Regions from separate parts of the Paenibacillus sp. CF095 genome, predicted to be linked through region 1. Evidence: a T-box and tRNA genes for the amino acid it is inferred to sense, from the RefSeq annotation. Region 1 holds a T-box; the other regions hold tRNA genes.
What was found. The T-box of region 1 lies ahead of leuS (leucine--tRNA ligase). A T-box ahead of a tRNA ligase gene usually reads a tRNA of that ligase, here a tRNA-Leu.
Positions count from the first base shown of each region.

Region 2: it has a tRNA-Leu gene. The T-box ahead of leuS (leucine--tRNA ligase) is inferred to sense a tRNA for this amino acid. The anticodon was not compared.
Region 3: it has a tRNA-Leu gene. The T-box ahead of leuS (leucine--tRNA ligase) is inferred to sense a tRNA for this amino acid. The anticodon was not compared.
Region 4: it has a tRNA-Leu gene. The T-box ahead of leuS (leucine--tRNA ligase) is inferred to sense a tRNA for this amino acid. The anticodon was not compared.

Region 1 covers NZ_FMZN01000001.1:505,747-511,643, forward strand. Annotated here, with positions in the region: gene BLS69_RS02200 (class I SAM-dependent DNA methyltransferase) at 72-842, shown strand; gene BLS69_RS02205 (phosphotransferase family protein) at 1,069-2,025, shown strand; T-box leader at 2,137-2,406, shown strand; gene leuS (leucine--tRNA ligase) at 2,485-4,929, shown strand; gene comER (late competence protein ComER) at 4,910-5,755, opposite strand.
Region 2 covers NZ_FMZN01000001.1:3,152,543-3,158,439, reverse strand. Annotated here, with positions in the region: gene BLS69_RS13715 (sensor domain-containing diguanylate cyclase) at 1-1,075, shown strand, start outside; gene BLS69_RS13710 (winged helix-turn-helix transcriptional regulator) at 1,126-1,488, opposite strand; gene BLS69_RS13705 (DoxX family protein) at 1,709-2,104, opposite strand; gene BLS69_RS13700 (Gfo/Idh/MocA family protein) at 2,159-3,151, opposite strand; tRNA gene BLS69_RS13695 (tRNA-Leu) at 3,374-3,458, shown strand; gene BLS69_RS13690 (hypothetical protein) at 3,565-3,750, opposite strand; gene BLS69_RS13685 (sn-glycerol-1-phosphate dehydrogenase) at 3,909-5,063, shown strand; gene BLS69_RS13680 (helix-turn-helix domain-containing protein) at 5,285-5,881, opposite strand.
Region 3 covers NZ_FMZN01000001.1:3,063,928-3,069,824, forward strand. Annotated here, with positions in the region: gene BLS69_RS13225 (YqzE family protein) at 314-532, opposite strand; gene BLS69_RS13230 (N-acetylmuramoyl-L-alanine amidase family protein) at 727-1,470, shown strand; gene BLS69_RS13235 (divergent polysaccharide deacetylase family protein) at 1,445-2,239, opposite strand; gene BLS69_RS13240 (glucuronoarabinoxylan endo-1,4-beta-xylanase XynC) at 2,695-4,389, shown strand; tRNA gene BLS69_RS13245 (tRNA-Leu) at 4,535-4,619, opposite strand; gene pelA (pectate lyase) at 4,758-5,711, opposite strand.
Region 4 covers NZ_FMZN01000001.1:681,911-687,807, forward strand. Annotated here, with positions in the region: gene BLS69_RS02975 (sensor histidine kinase) at 205-1,353, shown strand; gene BLS69_RS02980 (NucA/NucB deoxyribonuclease domain-containing protein) at 1,463-1,945, shown strand; gene BLS69_RS02985 (hypothetical protein) at 2,140-2,364, opposite strand; gene BLS69_RS02990 (general stress protein) at 2,572-3,021, shown strand; tRNA gene BLS69_RS02995 (tRNA-Leu) at 3,485-3,570, shown strand; gene BLS69_RS03000 (insulinase family protein) at 3,941-5,897, shown strand, end outside.

The sequences.
Region 1 (5,897 bases):
CAGTGTAAATATTCTTTGGTTCAATTTATATAGATCAATTCGAAAATGAAATTGAAAGTGCGGTGCCTGACATGTCTTACCGGAAATTTGCCTACGTCTATGATGAATTAATGGAAGATATGCCTTATCCAGACTGGATAAGGTTTGCAAGAACAGCATGGGAAAAGCATGGAATGCCCAAAAGTGTCGCTGAACTTGGCTGTGGAACGGGCTCCATTACAATCCCGCTCGTGAACTCCGGTTTCGAAGTGACAGGCATTGACCTCTCATCAGATATGCTGTCGGTTGCGCGCAGCAAGATGGAGGCTACGCCTCAGGGTCATCGCTTGTACCGCGAGGGCAGTGTCCGTTGGGTGCAGCAGGATATGCGGGAATGGCGAGTTCCGGAACCTGTGGATTCGGTGATATCTTTCTGTGATTGCGTCAATTATCTGCTTGAACAAGAAGATGTCATTCGAACATTCCAGCGGACATACGAGATGCTGAAGCCTGGTGGAACGTTCCTGTTTGATGTGCATCATCCCAATACCCTTATTCGTTATGATGAAGAGCAGCCTTTTGTACTGGATGAGCGCTCCGTGTCGTATATTTGGACTTGTGATCTGGATCAGGATCGCTGTGAGATTGAGCATCATCTCAGTATTTTTTCGCGTGTGGATGATGGTAGCAAGGATATGTACCAGCGCTTTGAAGAAGTTCATGTACAGCGTGCATATAATCCGGACTGGATGAAGCTGGAGTTGTCCAAAGCAGGCTTTAGAGACGTGAAGGTATATGCGGATTTTGAATGGAAAGAGGCCGAAGACAGCGCACAGCGCTTGTTTTACGTTGCTGTGAAGTAAGAGCGTATAATGAGAACTGTCCTTATGTATGGTGCATAAGGACAGTTTTTTTGTTTGATTTTCCATGGAGAATGAATAGCAATATTCTTAAATAGGGTAAAGGGATGCAAGAAAAGATTTATCGACGTGACAAAAAGTATTGCCAGTTAAAGTAAAGGAGGCGATAATAGTCGGATAGAAAGCGTTTTCTAAGAAAATAAATCAATTGTCAATGTGAGGTGTAGAAATGGAAAGTACATATAAAACAAGACTTACGTCAGAACAACTGAATGTCATAATAGAGCAGCATTTCTCTGCAAGTATACTGGACTATAAGGAAATGGTGGATGGCTGGGCCAATCATGCATATCTCATTACCCTAAGTGACGCACAGCGGGTGGTACTCAAAATTGCACCGTCGGCTTCGACAAATCTGATGCGCTGTGAACAGGATCTCATGATTGCCGAAGTTGAGGCACTACGCCTCATCACGGAGCTACAGGATGTTCCCGTACCCCAAGTGCTGGCTTATGATGATTCGTTAACTATGGCTTCAGCGCGTTATTTTATCATGGAGTATATGTCTGGAACACCCTATAATCAGGTTAAGGATCAATGTTCTGCGGAAGAGCAGGAAGCCATTGAACACCAGCTAGGTCGGTACAATCGTCGAATTAATGAAATCAAGGGTGAGAAGTTTGGATATTTCTCGGAGCAAAAACAGCGTTATTCCACATGGAAAGAAGCATTTATGAATCTGATGGATGACATTCTTACCGATGGTGAAGAAGCCGGAATTACATTTTCGATCGATTACCCTGAATTGAGACGTTTGATTGAAGAAAAATCCAATGTGCTGGACGATGTCAAAGAACCTGTGCTTGTCAGTTGGGATCTGTGGGATGGCAATGTTCTAGTAGACAAAGGTCGCATCACAGCGATGATTGATTTTGAACGTTCACTGTGGGCAGATCCTCTGATGGAGCATTATTTCAGTCATTTTAACTATACTCCCGGTTTTGTGAAAGGGTATGGGCATGCGATTACAACTGAAAGTGAGCTGAAAAGAAGAAGTCTGTATGACTTGTACTTTGATCTGGTGCTGCGCATTGAGTGCGCTTATCGTCAATATGATAATCAGGAACATGTGAATTGGACCATTCATAATCTGGAGGAAGGCATTGAGCGTTTTCGGTTATCCTGAACAGCAACCAGCGTTATGAAGGGTACAAACCGTAGACTTCAAGATGGCGATTATAACGTGTAATATTGACTTTGGTCTTGCTTTTTTATATAATGGTCCCGATATTGTATACATATTTCGATGATAAGGATCAGTAGTAATTCCTGTACATAACAGAGAGCCGGCGGTTGGTGCAAGCCGGTTGACAGTGATTTGCGAACTCGCCTTGGAGAAATGCGGTGATTACACCATTCTGTTTAACCTGCTTGTATAAAGCTTGGGTTTAGGAATGGAAATCCGCATCGGTTAACCGCCGTTACAGGTCCAAAGGGAGTGGATGACGAAGCACGTTCGTCCGCTAACTAGGGTGGTACCACGGGAATTCAACCTCTCGTCCCTAGCGCTGCAAACGCTACGGGATGCTGAGGTTTTTTTGTTGCAATTAAAGCTAAAGCGAATAACCTGAAGGAGGAACAATAGATGAGTGAGAATAACCAGCCAAAACACGGCTATCAGCCACAAGTCATGGAAAAAAGTTGGCAGCAATACTGGGATGCAAATAAAACGTTTAAAACGGGTGAGGACCCTGCTAAACCGAAATTTTATGCACTGGATATGTTCCCTTATCCATCCGGTTCAGGTCTGCACGTAGGTCACCCGGAAGGATATACGGCAACGGATATCGTTTCCCGTTACAAACGTATGCGCGGTTACAACGTATTGCACCCAATGGGTTGGGATGCTTTCGGTCTGCCTGCTGAGCAGCATGCACTGGATACAGGTGAACATCCACGAGATATTACATTCCGTAATATTGACAATTTCCGTCGCCAGATCAAATCGCTCGGTTTCTCTTATGACTGGGATCGTGAGATCAGCACAACGGACCCTGAATACTATAAATGGACACAATGGATCTTTATCCAGCTGTACAATAAGGGCCTGGCTTATGTGGATGAAGTTGCAGTTAACTGGTGTGAAGCCCTTGGAACGGTACTTGCTAATGAAGAGGTTATTGATGGCAAGAGTGAACGTGGTGGACATCCGGTTGTACGCAAACCGATGCGTCAATGGGTTCTGAGAATTACCGAGTATGCAGAGCGTCTGTTGGAGGACCTGGAAGAGCTGGATTGGTCTGAAAGCATCAAAGATATGCAGCGCAACTGGATCGGTAAATCGACAGGTGCAGAAGTTGTATTTGCCATTGAAGGTCGCGAGGAAGTCATTAAGGTGTTCACTACCCGTGCGGACACATTGTTTGGTGCGAGCTTTGCAGTACTTGCTCCGGAACATGAATTGGTAGAAGCAATTACAACCGATGACCAACGTGAAGCGATTCAGGCTTATCAGGAGCAGGCTTCTCGTAAGAGTGATCTGGAACGTACGGATTTGGCCAAAGACAAAACAGGTGTATTCACTGGCGCTTATGCAATCAATCCCGTTAATGGTGCAAAACTGCCGATCTGGATTGCTGATTACGTTCTTGCAGGTTACGGTACAGGCGCGGTTATGGCTGTTCCGGGTCATGATGCACGTGACTGGGAATTTGCGAAGCAGTTCGGTCTGGATATCATTGAGGTTATTCAAGGTGGAGACGTTACACAAGAGGCATATTCGGGTGATGGCGCGCATGTAAATTCCGATTTCCTGAACGGACTGAACAATGAAGAAGCGGTTGCCAAGATGATTGCTTGGCTGGAAGAGAACGGTAAAGGACAAGGGAAAGTAACCTATCGTCTGCGTGATTGGCTGTTCAGCCGTCAGCGTTACTGGGGTGAGCCAATCCCGATTCTGCATCTGGAAGACGGAACGATGAAGACCGTACCGGAGGATCAACTTCCACTGCTGCTGCCTGATATCGACCAGATCAAACCTTCGGGTACAGGAGAATCACCACTGGCGAATGTTACGGAGTGGGTGAATACGGTAGATCCGGAAACGGGAATGAAGGCACGTCGTGAGACCAACACCATGCCACAATGGGCGGGTAGCTGCTGGTATTACCTGCGCTTTATCGATCCGCACAATGACAAGGAACTGATCTCCAAGGAGAAACAGCAGCAGTGGCTGCCAGTTGATCTGTACATTGGCGGAGCAGAGCACGCGGTGCTTCACTTGCTGTACGCTCGTTTCTGGCACAAAGTGCTGTATGATCTGGGTGTTGTGGAGACCAAAGAACCTTTCCACAAGTTGGTGAACCAAGGTATGATACTGGGTACCAATAATGAGAAAATGAGTAAATCCCGTGGTAATGTCATTAACCCGGATGAAATCGTCAATGAATTCGGCGCAGATACATTGCGTCTGTACGAGATGTTCATGGGACCATTGGAAGCGACAAAACCGTGGAATGCAAACGGGGTTGAAGGCATGCACCGCTTCCTGTCACGTGTATGGCGTCTCTTCATTAACGAAGACACAGGAGCTATCAATGACAAGATTACGGTGGACGGTGGAACGGATGAGTTCAAACGGACTGCTCACAAAACGATCAAAAAAGTTACGGAAGATCTGGAACACCTGCGCTTCAACACATCCATCAGCCAGCTGATGATTTTCATCAACGATGCATACAAAGCAGATACACTGCCTCGCGAAGCGATGGAAAACTTTGTGCAACTGTTGTCACCACTGGCACCGCATATGGCAGAGGAACTGTGGAGCCGTCTGGGTCATGAAGGTGGAATCTCTTACGTGGCTTGGCCTGAATATGATGAGTCCATGACAGTGGATGCGGAAGTAGAAATCGTTGTTCAGGTAAACGGTAAAATCGTAACTCGTGCTACGATCGCGAAGGATCTGGATGCACAGGGTATGCAGGACTTTACGATGGAGCTGGTACCTGTTAAGCAGGCGCTGGAAGGCAAGACCATTCGCAAGGTCATTGCCGTTCCAGGCAAACTCGTTAATATTGTTGCCGGTTAATCTCACCGGCTCGGAATAGTTCATCCAGCTTTAACAAATCTTCATCATATTTGTCATGTGTCGTGTGGATCAGGCTGTCGAAAACACCGTCGAGACTTACCTTCAGCAGTGCAAGTGCCTGAGCGGTAATACCGCCAGGTACAGCGACACGAGCCTGAAGCTCTTGAGGGGTGTATCCTCCTTCGGTGAGCAGCTTGCCTGTGCCCAGGAGCATTTCGCCAGCCAGAGCGCAGGCATCTGCCCTTTTGATGCCTGTCAGTTTCACGGCACTTTCAATCCACTGTTCCAAAAAGAACGAAATGAATGCAGGTCCGCAACTGGAGAAGTCGGATGTAATTCGTGTACAGGCTTCATCCACTTGGTACGGCCTGCCTATATGACTGAGCAGACTTTCCAACACAGCGCGGTCTTCACTGGTCATCCGTTCGCCATGTATGCAGAGGGATGCTCCACTGCCGACTTGGTGTGTGACGCTGGGAATTACCTTGGAGACTTTGCAAGGAAGTGAAGATTCCAGATGTCGCAGCTGCACGGGACTGGTGATCGAGACAATTATATGATTGGGATTCACGACAGGCAGGATGTCGTCAATAACATGTTTGAATTCAAGCGGCTTCACGCACAGGAAGATGATATTACTTCGGATCACCGTTTCCCGATTGCTCTGGGATTCATGCAGACCGGGGTAACGGAGGGATAACTGACGTACTTTGGACGGGGTTCGATTGCTGGCGGCGATCTGCCGGGGCTCCAGTGCACCCGATTGGATCAGGGCATAGATTAGCAGGCTGCCCATGCTGCCGGTTCCGATAAATCCAACCTTCATTGTTTCAGGCCTCCTTTCATGCTTTACGGTACTGGCGCAGTTCATTCCCTCTATTCTATGCGTGAGGACCTGTTTCACATGACATGAAAAATGCACAACTTGTTTCATCAGGAAAGTTCAACGGTTCGGAAGCACCGCCCGT
Region 2 (5,897 bases), 2.6 Mb from region 1:
GGCAGGGGAGTACCAAGGAACAATCGGTGGAAATATCTTTCTGCAGGAAAATAATATATTGAGTCTGTCTTTTGGCAGTCAGCTCAAGACAAGTAATGGTTCCTACTTTTTTATTGTGGATAAGAAGGGCACTTTGTTATTTCACCCAAACACCAACCGAATTGGTGAAAATGTCAGTAAAAATGAAGTGGTGCAAAAGCTGCTAGTAAACAAGCACGGTAAAGAACAATACAAAAATCTGGCAGGTGTGGATTCGCTTGCAGGTTATTACAAAGTTCCATCAACAGACTGGGGTGTCGTAATCGTGTCTCCAACCCAAACGGTGTACGATCAGTTGAATCATCATATCCGTATGTTGTTGCTGTACACCTCAGTTCCTTTCCTGATCCTGACCCTTATTGTGGTTCGGGTTGCACGCAAGCTGGCCAGTCCTTTTGCTATGCTGGCTGATTTGGTGAATCAGGTCGATAAGGGACAAGTGGATCTACCGGTGATGAAACCTCACTGGAATAGAGAGGCAGACCTTCTAACAAGAGCAGTTGTTGGCGCATTGGCGAACTTTAGGAAACAGACAAACCAGCTTGTCTATGATGCCAGAACAGATGTTTTAACAGGTATGAACAATCGCAGAACCTTCGAAGAAGTTATTCAGGAATGGATTCAGGATGAGGCGCCATTCTCCATTATTGTTCTGGATATCGACCGCTTCAAGTCCATTAATGATACATTCGGTCATCATGCTGGGGATGAAGTGTTGAAACACATTGCCAATATCATTCAATTGTCTGTTCGACCAGAAGATGTCTGCGCACGGTTTGGTGGAGAGGAATTTGTAGTCTTGTTAAGAAATTCCGAGTCTAACGTAGCTTTTGAGATTGCTGAACGTATCCGAATAACGGTCGAAGAAAGCGTATTGCCTATAGATCGTTCCGTCACCATCTCGGCTGGAATTGCTGAATATCCGAAACACTCCACAACATCCACAGAACTGTTTCACTTGGCGGATAATGCACTGTATCAAGCGAAGGAAGAGGGGCGTAACCGTACGGTTACGATCCAAACGGTTATTAAATAAGCAAGCAAAGAAGCTGTTCCCTAAAAACTAGGAACAGCTTCTTTTGTGTTTTATACCTCTTGTGAGGATCTGGCCAGAACCTCATTTGTATACGTTTCTCCCCAATCTCGCATGCTGAAGATGATCGGCCGTAACGTTTCACCAAATGGTGTGAGGGAATACTCCACTTTAGGTGGGATCTGGGGGTATATTTCACGATGAACAATTCCGCTGCCTTCCAACTCTCGAAGTTGCAGGGTGAGCATACGCTGGGTAATGTCAGGAAACAATTTTCGGATCTCGTTAAATCTCAAAGGACCGGAGAATAAATGATACAAAATGGCACCTTTCCATTTGCCTCCGATCACGCTGAGGGTAACTTCTACGGAACAGCCGTATGGCGCGGGACATGGCTTGGTCGCGTCCTTTTTCATTATAAGTACACCTCCACTTTAGGGTGATTTTCTATGGTATCTATTTGGGTGGTTACATTACATAAAGTACGTATAGTTCATGAAAGAGCATATCACTTATGATGAAGATTATAAACCCTAATTATAGTCGAAGGCAGATGTGTTGATGTCTATAATAAAAAAAAAGAGCCCCGGTTTCGTCTTGCGAAACATTGAGGCTCCATGTGATGAATTTTGTACATTATATCAGGGCATCGAGGGAATATGCACCGGCTCCAGCGAGAGCAACACCAAGTAATGATCCGATCATCACAAGGTTATATTCGAATCCTCCGTTCAGATTCCATAGACCTTTATCGGCATGCACCTTGGCTATGGCTACAATCATCGGAAGAATGAGCAGAACGGCACCAACGATAATCCATAGACCGACTCCAAACAGGAACCCACCGATCAGTTCAGCAAGTCCGGCACACACTGCCAAGGGTCTAGCGGGTTTCAGGCCAATCGCTCCGAAGAATTCAGCCGTCCCTGATATACCCTCGCCTCCAAACCAGCCAAACAGTTTCTTACATGCATGTCCAATCATAATGAAACCAATCACGAGACGAATGATAAGTAGACCTGTGTCCAACATGAGATTAGTTCCTCTTCTCTGGATGTATAAAATATGATGATGAGCGTATTTACGCTACTTTAGTGATGATAGAATGGAGTCACATAGAGCCATCGTTGTAATATTATCCTTGGCGCTGGAATATGGGACGGTCTGATTCTGGCAACACTTGATGAAGTGCACCATTTCACCAACAAACCCGCGTAGATAAAGATCGCGATAAGCTCCTGACATGGGAGATCCGGAAGGTGTATATACAGTATCTTGCTCCTCGAGAGATTTCCAGGGAAGGTTGGTCGAGCTTCGGGATTGATGAACAGTAAGTGTGTTGATTTCTTCAGCTGACGCAAATCCGTTGTCAAAGGTGACGAGTACACTTTCACTCTCCCGTGACCAAGCGCTCATGCCGGTAAAATAAGCGCTGCCTACTACGTTATTCTCAAACACAAGGGAAATGCTTTGATTAATGTGTTCCCCATCTTTCACGGTTGTGCCTGTAACCCGTATTACTTCTCCGAATAAGTAACGCATCAGATCGACCATATGTATGGCAGCGAGCTTCATGAACTGTTCCTCATCCTTGCAAAATGGGGTACTGTCTACAGCGAATTTCATCTGGAATGAACGTACCTTACCTAGCGAACCACTATCAATGAGCTCCCTCAGCTTCATGTATACGGGAGCATAACGTTTCATAAAACCGACCATGACAATGACGCCAGCCTGCTCGGCAGTTTCTGCTACAGCGGCGGCTTCCGCTGCATTCCATCCGAGCGGCTTATCCACGTATACATTCTTACCAGCCCGAATGCATTCAAGGACAAGAGCGGTCTGATCTACAGGCTGTGCGACCACAACGACACCGTCACAAGTTTCCTGCTGTAACATAAGCCCAGCGTTATCATACGCTTTTCCGTTGCTGCCAAATCGCAGCAGAGCTGCTTCAGAGCGTTCCATACTGCGTGTGGCAATGGCCTGGATCTGCGCTCCGGCTTCAACAACAGAAGGGTAAATATTTGTGGATGCATGAAACCCGGCACCGATAAAGCACAGATGGGTTGTTTTCAAGGTGGATCTCTCCTTCATTTTTGCATTCGTATGGATGGTATATTTGTTTAATGCTACGATAGGGTGTTTGAAGTTGAGAAAAAAGGACATATGTCCTATTCTTGAATGAATAAAAAAGAAGTTGCATTTTTATTTTGGAGCATGTATACTCTGAATTACGGTAAAACAAGGAATTGCTTCACCGGAACGCTTTTCATCGATGGATGAGGAGATACATATTATGCGGTCGTGGCGGAATTGGCAGACGCGCACGGTTCAGGTCCGTGTGGGCTAACCCCCCGTGGAGGTTCGAGTCCTCTCGACCGCATCTAACAAAAAAAGGTTCGTGAGTTGCTCTAGGGCAATTCACGAACCTTTTTTTATTTTGTGGATCATTCGTGTGAAGCCTACATTTTGCTACCGGCTTGCTAATGCTAATGTTGCCGCTGGCGCAGAATGACTGCCATGATGATTCCGGCAATGGCTCCTGCAATACCAAATAGCGTAACACTGGCAACCACTTCAACCGACTGGAGACGAAACAAAAAAGCGATACCACTGCCAAAAGTGGTTCCAGCGAGAAATCCGAGCGAAATTCCTAATTCTTTGGTTAATTTCATTGCTTCACCTACTTGGAAATGTGAGATATGGATTTGCAAATATTGGGTACAGGCAGTAAAGTGTGATCAGGAAAATCATCACATTTTATTTCCTTTTTTATCTTGTGGTTTTAACCCGTTAATTATGCATGATATCTCATATGGGAGGGTAAGAGCGAATGAATATGAACGAACGAATTGCAGCATGGAATGAGGAAGCACAACAGTGTGCTTGCGGTCATCAACACCGGGTGGTGGATATGCTGATTCATCTGGAAGCTGGGGCCATTCAGAGGTTACCGGGTTATTTGTCTGAGCAAGGATATCGTCAGGTGACGGTTGTTTATGATCGACATACGTTTCTGGCCGCTGGATCTGATGTGCTGAGCAGTATTCGGGAAGCGGGAATGGATGTGGATGAGATCGCTCTACCGGAGAAACGTACGGGTGATATCATTGCGGATGAAGCAGCTATTGTACAGGTCATGTTGGGTGTGAAACTGGAAAGTCAGGCTGTAATTGCGGTGGGTTCAGGTACCATTCATGATCTAGTGAGATTTGTTTGTTCCAAAATGAACAAGCCCTTTCTGTCGATACCGACAGCGGCTTCAGTGGATGGGTTTACCTCTGCGGGTGCACCCTTAATTGTAAGCGGCGTCAAACAAACATTTCAGGCTGTTCCGCCGGAGGCTATCTTTGCCGACCTGGATATTCTGGAGCAAGCTCCCCAAGTGATGACAGCTGCCGGATTCGGAGATATGCTTGGTAAATATACTTCACTTGCAGACTGGATTATTTCTCGTGAACTGGGCGGAGAACCGTTCTGTCCAGTTGCTTATCGGATGACAGAAGAAGCGTTGAATACCTGCATAGATCATGTACAAGCTATTGCGGAGGGGCGAGCAGAGGGAGTAGCTGTATTAATGGATGCATTAATTGTTTCCGGTATCTCCATGCTGATCATTGACCATTCCCGTCCGGCATCCGGAGGTGAGCATCATCTGTCTCACATCTTGGAGATGGATCTGATGCAAGCGGGAGAAAGACCGGTTTTGCATGGTGCCAAAGTTGGCGTAGCTTGTGCATTACTTACGGTAAAATATAAAGAACTTGCACAGACATCGGGTGAACCGGTGTTTGGGATATATGACCAATTGCCGGAGGCTTCTCAGCTCATCGCATGGTTGGAACAAGTAGGTGGACCTGTGACTACTGAGCAACTCGGTGTAACCCCGGAGATGGTGGAACATGCGTTCAACACAGCGCATACGCTTCGTCCTCGATATACGGGGTTGAGATATATCAATGAAGTGTTGAACACGAAGTTAGGATGACCTTTTAGTGAGAATGGTCATGATGAAATGCATAAACTTAGCTTGTAGCGGGCTGTGATGGCTCTCCTTGGGAGCAAAAGGCGAAAAAGGGTAGGTTACCTGACACTTCTGATGGAATAGCCAGAACAGTGCTTCAAGTCCGAGAGAGAAGGTATGCATTTCATTTTAAAAAGGCTCTGGCCTCCTAAGAGGAGGTCAGAGCCTTTTGGCTGTTCGCTTATTTAGTTGTTGCGACGATCTTTCAAGATGACATCTGCGAACAAAATAGTTTTCGGGATACGGAAAAATTGCTCCGCTTGTTCCTGAAACGCAGCAGAAGGCAGTGTTCCCTGATGCAGCCATTTGCGGAAAGTGCCGGGATGAACCCCGATCCAGTGGCTGACATCTGTCACCGACAAATCATGGACCATACACAAGCCTGTCAAAATACGGTTACTAACCGGAGAACGGGTCACCGTACGCTTCATGAAGCGGGATGACTCGGGTTGACATATGACAGGGCTATTACGCACAACTTCTTCATTGAAGAGAATATGACGCGGGTAGCCGAGTAATTGGCAAGTCTTGTCCAAATTGGTACTGCCGGGTATCCGTCCTTCATATACCCACGCACTGACACTGCGTGAAGAGATGGAGAGGTCTTCAGCAAGCTGGGACAATTTGATATCATTGGCCATCAGCACGGCAAGAAGAACCCGATTGCGGATTTGACAGCGTGTCGGTTTTCGGAATCGTTTAACACGGACGCCTTTTCCCAAGTATTTACGGTTGATCAGAGACCACGCCTGGATGGAATGTTGTTCTGGTTGATTAGGCATATTTCCTCCGATTTTT
Region 3 (5,897 bases), 2.6 Mb from region 1:
GGTGATCGTAACGTCGTATACAGCGGTCCTCTACCCGTTAGCGGTTATCAGCTGTGGCATACAGATCAGGAAACAGAATCCATTCTATATGTAGCGCTAGGTGGAAAATCATCCATTCAACGCTTTGTACCTTTGAGCACATTACAGCAAGATGGCCATTTTTACATCGTAAATCCTTGATCATCAGCAAATTCTTAAGATACAATCAGATAACCTGTACATCTATAAACATCCACAACAAATAAGACGCCTTCCCATTTTATTAAGGGATTGCGTCTTTTGGTTTTACATTAGTGAAATAGGTAAGCGATAGTCACCCTTTACCCGAAGAACTTCGTTTATGGGACTGTGTATCGAATTCTTTTTCCTTTTTCCCCACCCACAGGGATACAGCGAAAGGGATCATACCAAACCACTTCATCGCCCACGGCTCTTTCCTTTTGGTGCGACCTTTCCGCTCTTCCTTCGGCGTATCAATATAATGAACAACACGCTGCGTAATGTATTTTACCAATTCATCACTTTTGGCCATAATTCTGCCTCCTTCGCTCCTGCACATTCGCGGAGCTTACGATAATTCTATTGTGTGCAGGATGTGTACTGGTTAAACATTTTTTTATTGAAAGAAGTATGAAAACTCTCAGAATGCACAGTCTAATGCCAAAGGTATCCATCGAGTCGTTAATCTGCATTAGATACCTATTTCATGAAGGAGTGTGTATTCCCATGTATAAGCTGCTGATCGCTTCGTTAGCCTTGCTAATCAGCTTCCATTGCCTTCCCATGCTGCCCCATGTCGCTTATGGAAAAGCAGCCCCGTCCCAGAACAGTCCATCCATGCTGCCGGTGACCGATGGAGATGCTTATCGCTCAAGTCATCATGCCTTTGCAGCACCCGTTATCCTGCTCGATGTAGGCCATGGCGGTATTGACGGTGGTACCTCAGCCCAAGGTGTGCTGGAAAAAGATATCAATCTGGCCATTAGCCAAAAGGTCTATCTCCTGCTTCGCAGCAAAGGTTATGCCGTTATCATCAATCGACTTGGTGATTATGCACTTAGTGATGAGAACCGCTGGCTGAACAGCCGCTCCCGTCATACCAGAGATCTTGCCCAACGTAAAAGCCTTAGCGAAGAAGTAAGTACTGATATCGTGGTCAGCATTCATGCGAACTGGAGTCCCCGATCGAATGCACATGGCCCGGTGGTACTGCACCAGAAGGAAGGCAGGAGTTATTTGCTGGCCCAATCCATTCAGGACGCCATGAACAAGTTGTACGGAACGGAGCACGGGGTCGTATGGGGCAAGCCCTTTTATATATTGAATTACGTGAAGCAACCTGCCGTCATCGTTGAAACCGGATTTTTGAGCAATGCAGCAGACCGAGCCAGAATGAATGACCCCGCTGAGCAAAAACGAATCGCCCAGTCCATTGCCAATGGCATTATTTATTATCTGTCGGTAGTGTAGGAGCAGAATGCCATTGCCACACCTCTCGAACCAGATCACCGATTCCTACAAATTGAACCTGATTTTGGAGACGGGAAACGGATTCACGAATTACTGCGGATGTGTTCATCCCCGAATGACCGACATGACCAATGACAACACAGATATTCTTGTCGATCGCACGCTGAGCAGCCAGATCCAGTTGCTTGCGAATGTGTGGCTTGGAGTTTTGATCATCCAGGAAAATGTCATTGCCTACAGGTGGCATATTTTTGGATACGGCCAGTTCCCCCACCACGGAGCGAAAGTTCGTACGGCTGTCTACAAAGAAGAGGCCCCGCTCCTTGCATACATCGAGCACAATTGACATGATGCGTTTGTCCGAAGTAATTTTGGAACCCATATGATTGTTCATGCCAATTGCGTGGGGCACATCATCAATCGCTTTCTCCACACGTGAACGGACTTCTTCATCTGTTAGATTGGATGTGATTGCACCCGGGCCCAGCCATTCAGGTCGTCCTTTCTTGGGTTCCATGGGCATGTGCACAATCACATCCATCCCCTTTTCATGTGCAGCTATCGCATCTTTCTTCGTTGTGGGCAAAAAAGGCATGACCGCTACCGTTAGTTTAACTGGCATCGCCAGGATCTCTGCCGTACCCTTCATGTCATTACCAACATCATCGATGATAATGGCTAACCGTTTGTGAATCGATGTGGACTCTGAAGCTGCCGCTGTTGGCCCTCCTACGGATATGCCTGCGTAAATCACAATCAAAAATGCCATAATACCTGCAATTAATCGATAATTCTTTCTCTGTTCCTTCATCAAGATTCCCTCCCCGTAACTTCTGTGATCTCATTGTTTGATAATGAAGGGAGGAATATGTAAGCCAAAGCCTTCCTTAATAACAACATCCCCAGCCATTGGAGACCTCTATCTCAAGCGAAGATCCCCATTATTCCAGTTTTTCCCTATCAATTCAGACAAGAACTGTCATTGTACAGTTGGAAAATAGAGATTAATTAGAAAAAATACTGTAATTTGTCAGGTTTTCAGTTTAGGAATTATTTAGTAGAATCAACAAATGAAAGAGCTTATATGCTACATTTCTTTCCTATGATTTATGGAAGGAGGTTTTGAAAGGGTTTACATAAAATAAATGCAAGACAATCCGCTATTCTTGTTTGTTATTCCTGGTCGCGGTTTATCTATGTAACCATTTACCATTATCGAGGAGGATGAAAGTAGTGAAATTCAAACTAAAAAAGACGATTAATGTTCTTTTGGCCTGTTTAACAGCCCTGCCTTTGATGTTAACCCCGACAAATGTGTCAGCAGCCAGCGATGCCAACATTAATTTGTCCTCGGAAAAACAACTGATTAAGGGCTTTGGGGGCATTAACCTTCCTGCCTGGATTGGTGATCTGACTCCCGCTCAACGTGAAACTGCTTTTGGTAATGACCAGAATCAGTTAGGCTTTTCAATTCTCAGGATCTACGTCGATCCGGATTCTAATAACTGGTATCGTGAAGTTGCCACAGCCAAACGGGCTATTGAAAAAGGGGCTATCGTATTTGCATCCCCATGGAATCCTCCAAGCAGCATGGTTGAAACGTTCAACCGCAATGGGGACACCAATGCCAAACGTCTGAAATACGACAAATATGCCGCATATGCGCAACATCTGAACGACTTTGTAACCTACATGAAAAATAACGGCGTAGATCTGTATGCCATTTCTGTGCAAAATGAACCGGATTATGCTCATGACTGGACCTGGTGGACTCCACAAGAGATCCTTCGATTCATGAAAGAAAATGCCGGGTCCATTCAAGGTACCAGAGTCATGGCGCCTGAATCCTTCCAGTATTTAAAGAATATATCCGACCCAATCCTGAATGATCCGCAGGCACTTGCCAACATGGACATACTGGGAGCACATACGTATGGAACCCAGATTTCGAATTTTGCCTACCCTCTCTTTAAGCAAAAAGGAGCCGGTAAAGAACTGTGGATGACTGAGGTGTACGTTCCGAATAGTGACAACAACTCAGCAGACCGCTGGCCTGAAGCACTGGACGTTTCCTATCACATGCACAATGCCATGGTAGAAGGTGATTTCCAGGCCTATGTGTGGTGGTACATCCGCAGACAGTATGGTCCGATGAAAGAGGACGGTACCATAAGCAAACGCGGATATAATATGGCTCATTTCTCCAAATTCGTGCGTCCAGGCTACCTGCGAGTCGACGCAACGAAAAATCCGGATACGAACACCTTTGTCTCAGCCTACAAAGGTGATAACAAAGTTGTCGTCGTGGCGATTAACCGTGGAACTTCAGCCACAAGCCAAAAATTCGTTCTGCAGAATGGTAATGCCTCCACTGTGTCCTCATGGATTACGGACAGCAGTCGAAACCTGGCAAGCGGAACCCCGCTTACCGTATCCAATGGAGCCTTCACGGCACAGCTCCCGCCTCAGAGCGTAACAACATTTGTTGCCAACATTACTGGCGGAAATAGCGGCGGGAATACAGGCAGTGGCACTACGTATGAAGCTGAGACCGGAACGTCACTTACGGAAGCTGCCATTGAAACAATCTACCCCGGTTACACTGGCTCCGGGTATGTTAACTTTAATGCGATGACTGGTTCAGCCATTCAATGGAACGGCATTAATAACGCTACAACAGGTACCAAAAACGTAAAGTTTCGTTATGCGCTGGAAAGTGGAACACGGAACCTCGACATTTTTGTGAACGGAACCAAAGTCATCAGCAACGAACCCTTTCCGGCTACGGGAAGCTGGTCCACTTGGGTTGAAAAAACAATACAGGTCCCCATGAACACGGGGACCAATACATTGAAAGTGGTTACCACCGGATCGGAAGGACCGAATATTGACAGCATTAATGTTACCGCAGCGCAATAAAAGTTCCATATGGCTGATGGAAGACCATTTGCTGTAAGAGCAGCTAAGTAGTAACCTCTTGGATACTCAAGTCTAAAGTTAGTGTTATATCAAAAAATGCAAAAAAAGACTCCTTAAGCATTAGCTTAAGGAGTCTTTTTTTAGATGCGGTCGAGAGGACTCGAACCTCCACGGGGGGTTAGCCCACACGGACCTGAACCGTGCGCGTCTGCCAATTCCGCCACGACCGCATATTGTATCTCCGTCATCAATATCGGCGACAAGAAATAATATATCATGTGGAATCTATCATGTCAACACTGAAAATAATAACAATAAAGCCCGAACCAGACATCCATGTCGATTCGGGCTTTACCTTTAACTACAAATTACAGCTTGGAAGGCCAGTTGCCATACCATGCATAACCGCCTCTTCTTTCTTTATCAATATCACTTAATTTGTATTTAACTACCCCGTCACGACCAATAAAGATTGGTTTATCCGTTCCTATCTCATAGAAGCGTGCCCAAATTGGTGCAGCTTTGGAATCTGCGATAATTTTACTGTCTCCATTAGCTCTTTCATACTTGTAACCCGTAATTTTCACCTTGTTAAACCAAGCCTCAGCTCCTTTAATGGATGCGGTAATTTTAGCGTTAGCAGGTCTGGTTTTTAGAAATTTAACAATCGTTACACTCTCTCCAGCTGTCAGCGATGGCACTTCGTAGATTCTTGCGCTCGCTGGTTTAAGGGAACTGGAATCATGTTGTTGTCCCCATGCTGTCAACTTACCACCTGAAACGACTTGTGTATTCAGAATCGCCTCCACACCCTTGGCAACTGAATTTTTACTGCGGTTAGCAAGTGTGCTGTCGATAAATGAAAAATCACCTTTGCGGGCTGCTACTTCATCCAGCATGATCATTACATTAATCATGGCATCATCATTATAGGTAATGTGCTTGTGATATCCGGAGCTTTGGTAGACCTGTGGCCATCCTCCGTTTGAATACTGCATGTTGATCAAAAAGTTAATTCCTTTGATTGCAGCTGTGGAGTATCGCGGATCATTCGTCTTTTTAAATTCCTTCGCCAATCTTCTAATTTCTGAGTATGTAGCCTTGTTGTCTATCGTGGACTTCGCCCACTCTCCACTTGTCTGTTTATAATCTTTTCTCCAACCTCCATCTGGCAGCTGGTTCTTCAAAATATCAGAAATACTCGCTGTAGTACCCGATGCATCCGCAGCAGATACCGTCCCTACAGGGAGAACTGCCATTCCAACTGCTGAGAACACCATCGTACATGCCAGGACAAAAGTAATTATTTTCTTCGCTTTCAAATGTAACACTCTCCTATGTTCGTTTTTATAAATCTGCCACTTCTACTTTACCTATGATAAGCGTCCCCAAACCTCCTTTATTTGTATTTATCGCATAATAAAATCAATTTTAATCCAATATGTGGATTGGATAATCAGATAATATGCAAAAAATCGATTTTTGTCAATATATGCAACTTAATGAAT
Region 4 (5,897 bases), 180 kb from region 1:
ATGTTCCTCCTGATGAGTAGTTAGGTTATTGTGTAATGTTAGTTATCAACTATTACCCAAGAACCACATGACTTGAATAACTGTGTTACAATTAAAATATATTGATTTAATATCAACACATTCCGTTTGGTTAGTTTTCTCTCCTTATAATGTACGATTGCAGAATATATAAACATTAATGTGTGTGAGATGAAGGAGGAAGGCATGAGCCAACATAATCAACTCTCATTACAATGGGAATTTATCATCTCGAAAGTGAAATCCTCCGTGACGGTGGTCGATGCTACCTTGCCTGAGCTTCCGCTCATGTATGTAAACGAACACTTTACCCAACTGACAGGATACACGTATGAAGAGTCTGTCGGACACAATTGCCGATTTTTGCAAGGGCAGGATACAGACCCCGAAACGGTAATGCAGATTCGTGATGCATTAAAGAAACAACAATCCATTAAGATTGATATTTTAAATTATACAAAAAGTGGTCAGAAGTTCTGGAACGAACTGAATATTGATCCGATTTTTAATGAATCCGGAGAGTGTTTATATTTTGTAGGCATTCAATACGATATTTCAGAACGGAAGTATGCTGAACAGCAGTTGAAGTTTGCAACTTCCATGGCTGAGATGAACAGCAGAGGGCAATTGGAATTCATCGGCAAGTTGAATCACGAGCTTCGTACCCCGCTTAACGGCATTATGGGCATGATCGAACTTGCCAGTATGGGTGAAACTACGGATGAGCAGAAAGAATATCTGGAGCTTGCACGTCAATCAGGTGAGGCGCTGCTCAACATCATTAACAATAGCCTGGATATGGCGAAACTGGGCAGAGGCAAAATGGATGTTGAAAACATTGAGTTTCAACCATTGAAGCTGATTCAACAGATTGTGAAGACACATGAACCTGCGGCACAGAATAAACAAATACGTTTGCTCTGTCATGCTGATCTGAATGTTCCTGATGTGCTTATCGGTGATCCGTTAAGACTTCGGCAGGTACTGGATAATTTGCTGAGTAATGCGATCAAGTTCACGGAACAAGGTGAAGTGCAGTTACAGGTGGATGTGAGGCAACAACTGATGGATACCGTTGTATTGGTATTCTCTGTGCGTGATACGGGAATTGGCATTCCTCAGCATCAGATCGAACAATTGTTTGATGCATTTACCCAGACCGACATCTCCCATGCGCGCCGATTTGGCGGAAGTGGTCTTGGTCTGACCATCTGCAAAGAACTGCTGGAACTGATGAATGGTCAGATTTCGGTGGAGAGTAAAGAAGGGAAAGGCACACAGTTTGAGGTGACACTGCCCTTGCTGCGCCAACAGGCCATTCCCAATGTAGGATAATAATCAATCAGGACAGCCGGGCGGTCTCGGCTGTTTTTTTTATTTTTTTGGATTGTTTTACGAACGGGCGTTCTGTTATAATGCAAGTGTTGAATGGGGGAGACACAGCATGAGTAAGAGACGCACAAGAAGAAAACACAAAGGTAAGCAAGGTTTCAAAAAGCAGGTTCTGACGCTGGTAGCGATGCTGCTGGTAGCCCTCTATGCCTGGGCTGGGGGCGAATGGCCGGAGGAGATACCTAATCCATTCGCAGGGACTACTAAGAGTGTAGACCATACCATTACGTTCCCTTCAGAGCGTTATCCCGAAACGGCCAACCATATTAAAGCTGCCATCAAGGCAGGGCATTCGGATGTATGCACCATTGATCGTAATGGAGCGGAAGGCAATCGGGATTTATCACTTAAGGGTGTTCCGGTCAAAAAAGGTAAGGATCGTGACGAGTGGCCCATGGCGATGTGCGCTGAGGGAGGAACAGGTGCAGATATCCAGTACATTACTCCGAAGGATAATCGCGGTGCGGGTTCATGGGTAGGGAATCAGTTAAGTACATATCCGGATGGAACACGAGTGAAGTTTGTAGTGAAGTAACAACAGGATATGGGTGGACAGAAACAAGGATAGAGTAAGGCATTCGTTGTGAGGCAGTGGCAGTATGTTACAGGATAAGTAGAAGAGAAAAACCAGACGTGCATGCGTCTGGTTTTTTGGTATAAAGTGCTGGCATAAATAGATCTAGTTAACGTATCTATACGGGAACTGAGTTTCTAGGATTACAGAGCCGACTAAACGAGTTGCATTCCGCTTAAATGATGAGAACGGATACTTAACAATCGTGTAACATGTTCAACCTCATCAAACGGTATCCACAGATTGCCGTGAACGGTACGTAAGGAGAGAATGGATGTATCAGCGGTACGCTCGGGAAATCCGGTTACCGTCTGACCGCTTGTATTACGAACCATGATCTGTTGTTTGCGCCGGATGGCAATTTCTACCTCTTTTTTCATAAGTCATTGCTCCTGATTATGAGATGTTAAATCCATATGTCAATGTTTTCAATGGTTAATTTGTCTTCTTTATCTAGTCTATCAGAACTAGGTATAGATTTCCAGAAGAGAAATCAACATTCTTCTAGGTGATTTGTCTTAGCTGTGGACGATCCGTTTTTGAATGGGGATTACGGGGTTATATTAGGGTAAAAGGAGGGGAACGGAATGACACAATTGATTATTGGGCTGGCCCGTACCGAAAACGAGGCTATATTGATGCTGAATCAGGTGAAAGAGGAAGGCATCAAGGATAAATATGTAGGAGCGGTGGCGAAGGAGCAGCTTAATCTGGAGCTGGTGAGCGAGAAGACAGGTCTGCCCAAACCTCTGAAGGGTGCCGGAACGGATGGTGCCTTTGGCGCTCTGAAAGGCATATTGGCTGGTCTGGGGAAGCGAATGGATCAGACGATGTCGATCGGAAATGCAGTGCGTAGACTCGCTGGTAATGAGATTGGGAGTGAGACTGATGATTTGGTGCTTACACTGACTGAAGCGGGGATTTCGGAGGAGGATGCGCGGTATTACGAAGATTGGCTGTTAAAGGACCATATCTTGGTTATTGTGGAGTGCAGTGAGGAAGAAGCGGCTCGTGTTCGACCTATTTTACTTTTTTAGTTTAATTTAAGGCTGATTTTAGGTTTCTTTAATGTTGGGGAGGTATTCTTATCTCACACCTCCCTTAATATAGATTGGTTTACCGGAAGTCCGGGACCGCAACTCGGACTTTCTAGGCACTGCGAGCTGACGCTTGCAGTGCCTGTTTCATTTATATAAGTTGAACTAAAGATTATTTACACTGACACTCCGATGACAGAATAACCTTCTAATCGCTGTTATCCCCAGATTTTTTCGATTCCCTTTTCTCAAGGGAAAATCCGGTGATAGCGTATGCTTCCGATGCAGCTTTCTTTCAGAAAGCTTTTAGGCGAGCGCTTCGCTTTTTCAGTTTTTTCTGTCCTCTCCGTTATCGTGTAAATCATTAGTTAAACTTATATAGTTAGATTATTTTTATAAAAGTGTTGCAAAGTTAATTAGTTCATGGTAAGATATTTCTTGTCGCCAAGAAATACATAATCCTGCCGGGGTGGCGGAATTGGCAGACGCACAGGACTTAAAATCCTGCGGTAGGTGACTACCGTACCGGTTCGATCCCGGTCCTCGGCATCTTAAAGAAAAGATCGTATGACGCTTGTTAATCAAGCTGCATGCGATCTTTTTTTTATGTTCTTTAATATCAATGTCACTTCATTGTAGACCACATCACCATGCAGCTCATAAACATAAACCCTGCATAATACATATCAGAAGGTACATTTATCTGACTTTTATGAAGAGACGGAACAATGGTGTATACTATCCGTAGGCATATATTACCTTTACCTTGCTGAACGATATAAGTTCAACTACACATTTACACGATACAGCGATCGGAAGGTTATTCTGTCATCGGAATGCTCGTGTAAATAACCATATGTGAACTTATATTGAGTCACAAAATCAATAAAACAATCTTATGGACGGAGGACTCAAGTTTATGTTGAAACAGCTTAAGCCATACAAGGTGTTACAGGAGCGCAGAATCGAAGAATTGAAATCGGATGCGTATCTGTTGGAGCACCAGAAATCCGGGGCCAAAATTGTACTTTTGTCCAATCAGGACGACAACAAAGTATTCAGTATTGGTTTCCGCACACCTCCGGAAGATGATACAGGGGTAGCCCATATCCTCGAACACTCCGTGCTCTGTGGGTCCAAGAAATTTCCGGCCAAGGATTCTTTTGTTGAGTTGCTGAAAGGTTCATTGAATACATTCCTTAACGCCATGACGTATCCCGATAAGACGATCTATCCGATCGCGAGTCGTAATGATCACGACTTCCATAACCTGATGGATATATATCTGGATGCGGTATTAAATACAAACATTTATGAGAATGAAAAGATATTTTTGCAGGAAGGCTGGAACTACAACCTGACCTCTGCAGATGATGAGTTAACTTACAACGGAGTTGTATATAACGAGATGAAAGGTGCCTTTTCTTCACCGGAACGAATGGTGCGCAGAGAAGTGTTGAACTCCCTTTTCCCGGATACCACTTACTCCTCTGAGTCTGGCGGGTTCCCGGAAGCTATCCTGGATCTGACTTATCAAGGGTTGCTGGATTTCCACACGAGATACTATCATCCTTCCAACAGTTATATCTATCTCTACGGAGATATGGATATGGAAGAGAAGCTGCAATGGCTCGATGAGAACTACCTGAGTGCATATGATCGAATCGAGATTGATTCGGCCATTCAACTTCAACCTGCCTTTGCAGAACGGGTAGACACAGTTAAGACTTACTCTGCGGGAAGTACGGAATCGGAAGTGGATAACAGCTTCTTGACCTATAATGCGGTGATCGGCACAAGTCTGGACAAGGAACTGAACATTTCGTTCCAAATTCTGTTATACGCCCTGCTGAACGCTCCGGGAGCGGTATTGAAACAGGCTTTGCTGGATAAAGGAATTGCGAAGGACGTCTACGGTTCGTATGATGACAGCCTGTATCAGCCTGTGTTCACGGTTGGACTGAAGAAGAGTAATCTGGCGAGCAAAGAGGATTTCCTCGGAACGGTCAAAGAAGTGCTTGAGCGTGTGGTAAAAGAAGGCTTTGATCCTAAAGCGCTCCTTGCAGGAATTAACTCCTATGAGTTCAATCACAGAGAAGCGGACTATGGCAGAATGCCGAAAGGCCTGATCTACGGATTCTCCTCCCTGCAAAGCTGGTTATACGATGAAGAAGCACCTTTCACTCATTTGGAAGCCAATGACGTATTTGCTGAGCTGCGGACAAAAATGAACGAAGGGTACTTCGAACAATTGATCGAGAAGTATTTATTGCAAAACACACATACTTCCTTTGTAGCTCTGACACCGGACAAAGGGCTGAACTCACGCAAAGAAGAAGCGTTGAAAGAACGTCTGAAAACTATTCAGGCCGGTCTTAGCAAGGAAGAAGTCCAGACGTTGATTCAGAAAACGGAGGCACTCGCCGAGTATCAGAATACACCTTCAACCAAAGAGCAGCAGCAGGTCATTCCGACGTTATCGATTGAAGATATTGAACCGAAGGCCTCTACGTTGCATCAAACGGTGAACCAAGTCGACGGCACAACCATTCTCCATCATAACCTCTACACCAACGGAATTGGTTATCTGAGACTGCTGTTTGATATCAAAGAAGTGCCACGTCATCTCCTGCCGTATGCAGGATTGCTTAAGAATGTGCTGGGTTATGTGGACACTCAAAACTACTCGTTCAATGAACTGTCCAATGAAATTCATATTCATTCAGGCGGTATTCATAGCGGGATTGGATCTTATGCCAACGCACATAAGCATAATGAATTCAAGGCTACCTATGAGTTCAACGCAAAAGTGTTGTATGACAAGCTTGGATTTGCCTTTGATATGATCAAAGAAATTGTGTTCACGTCCCGATTTG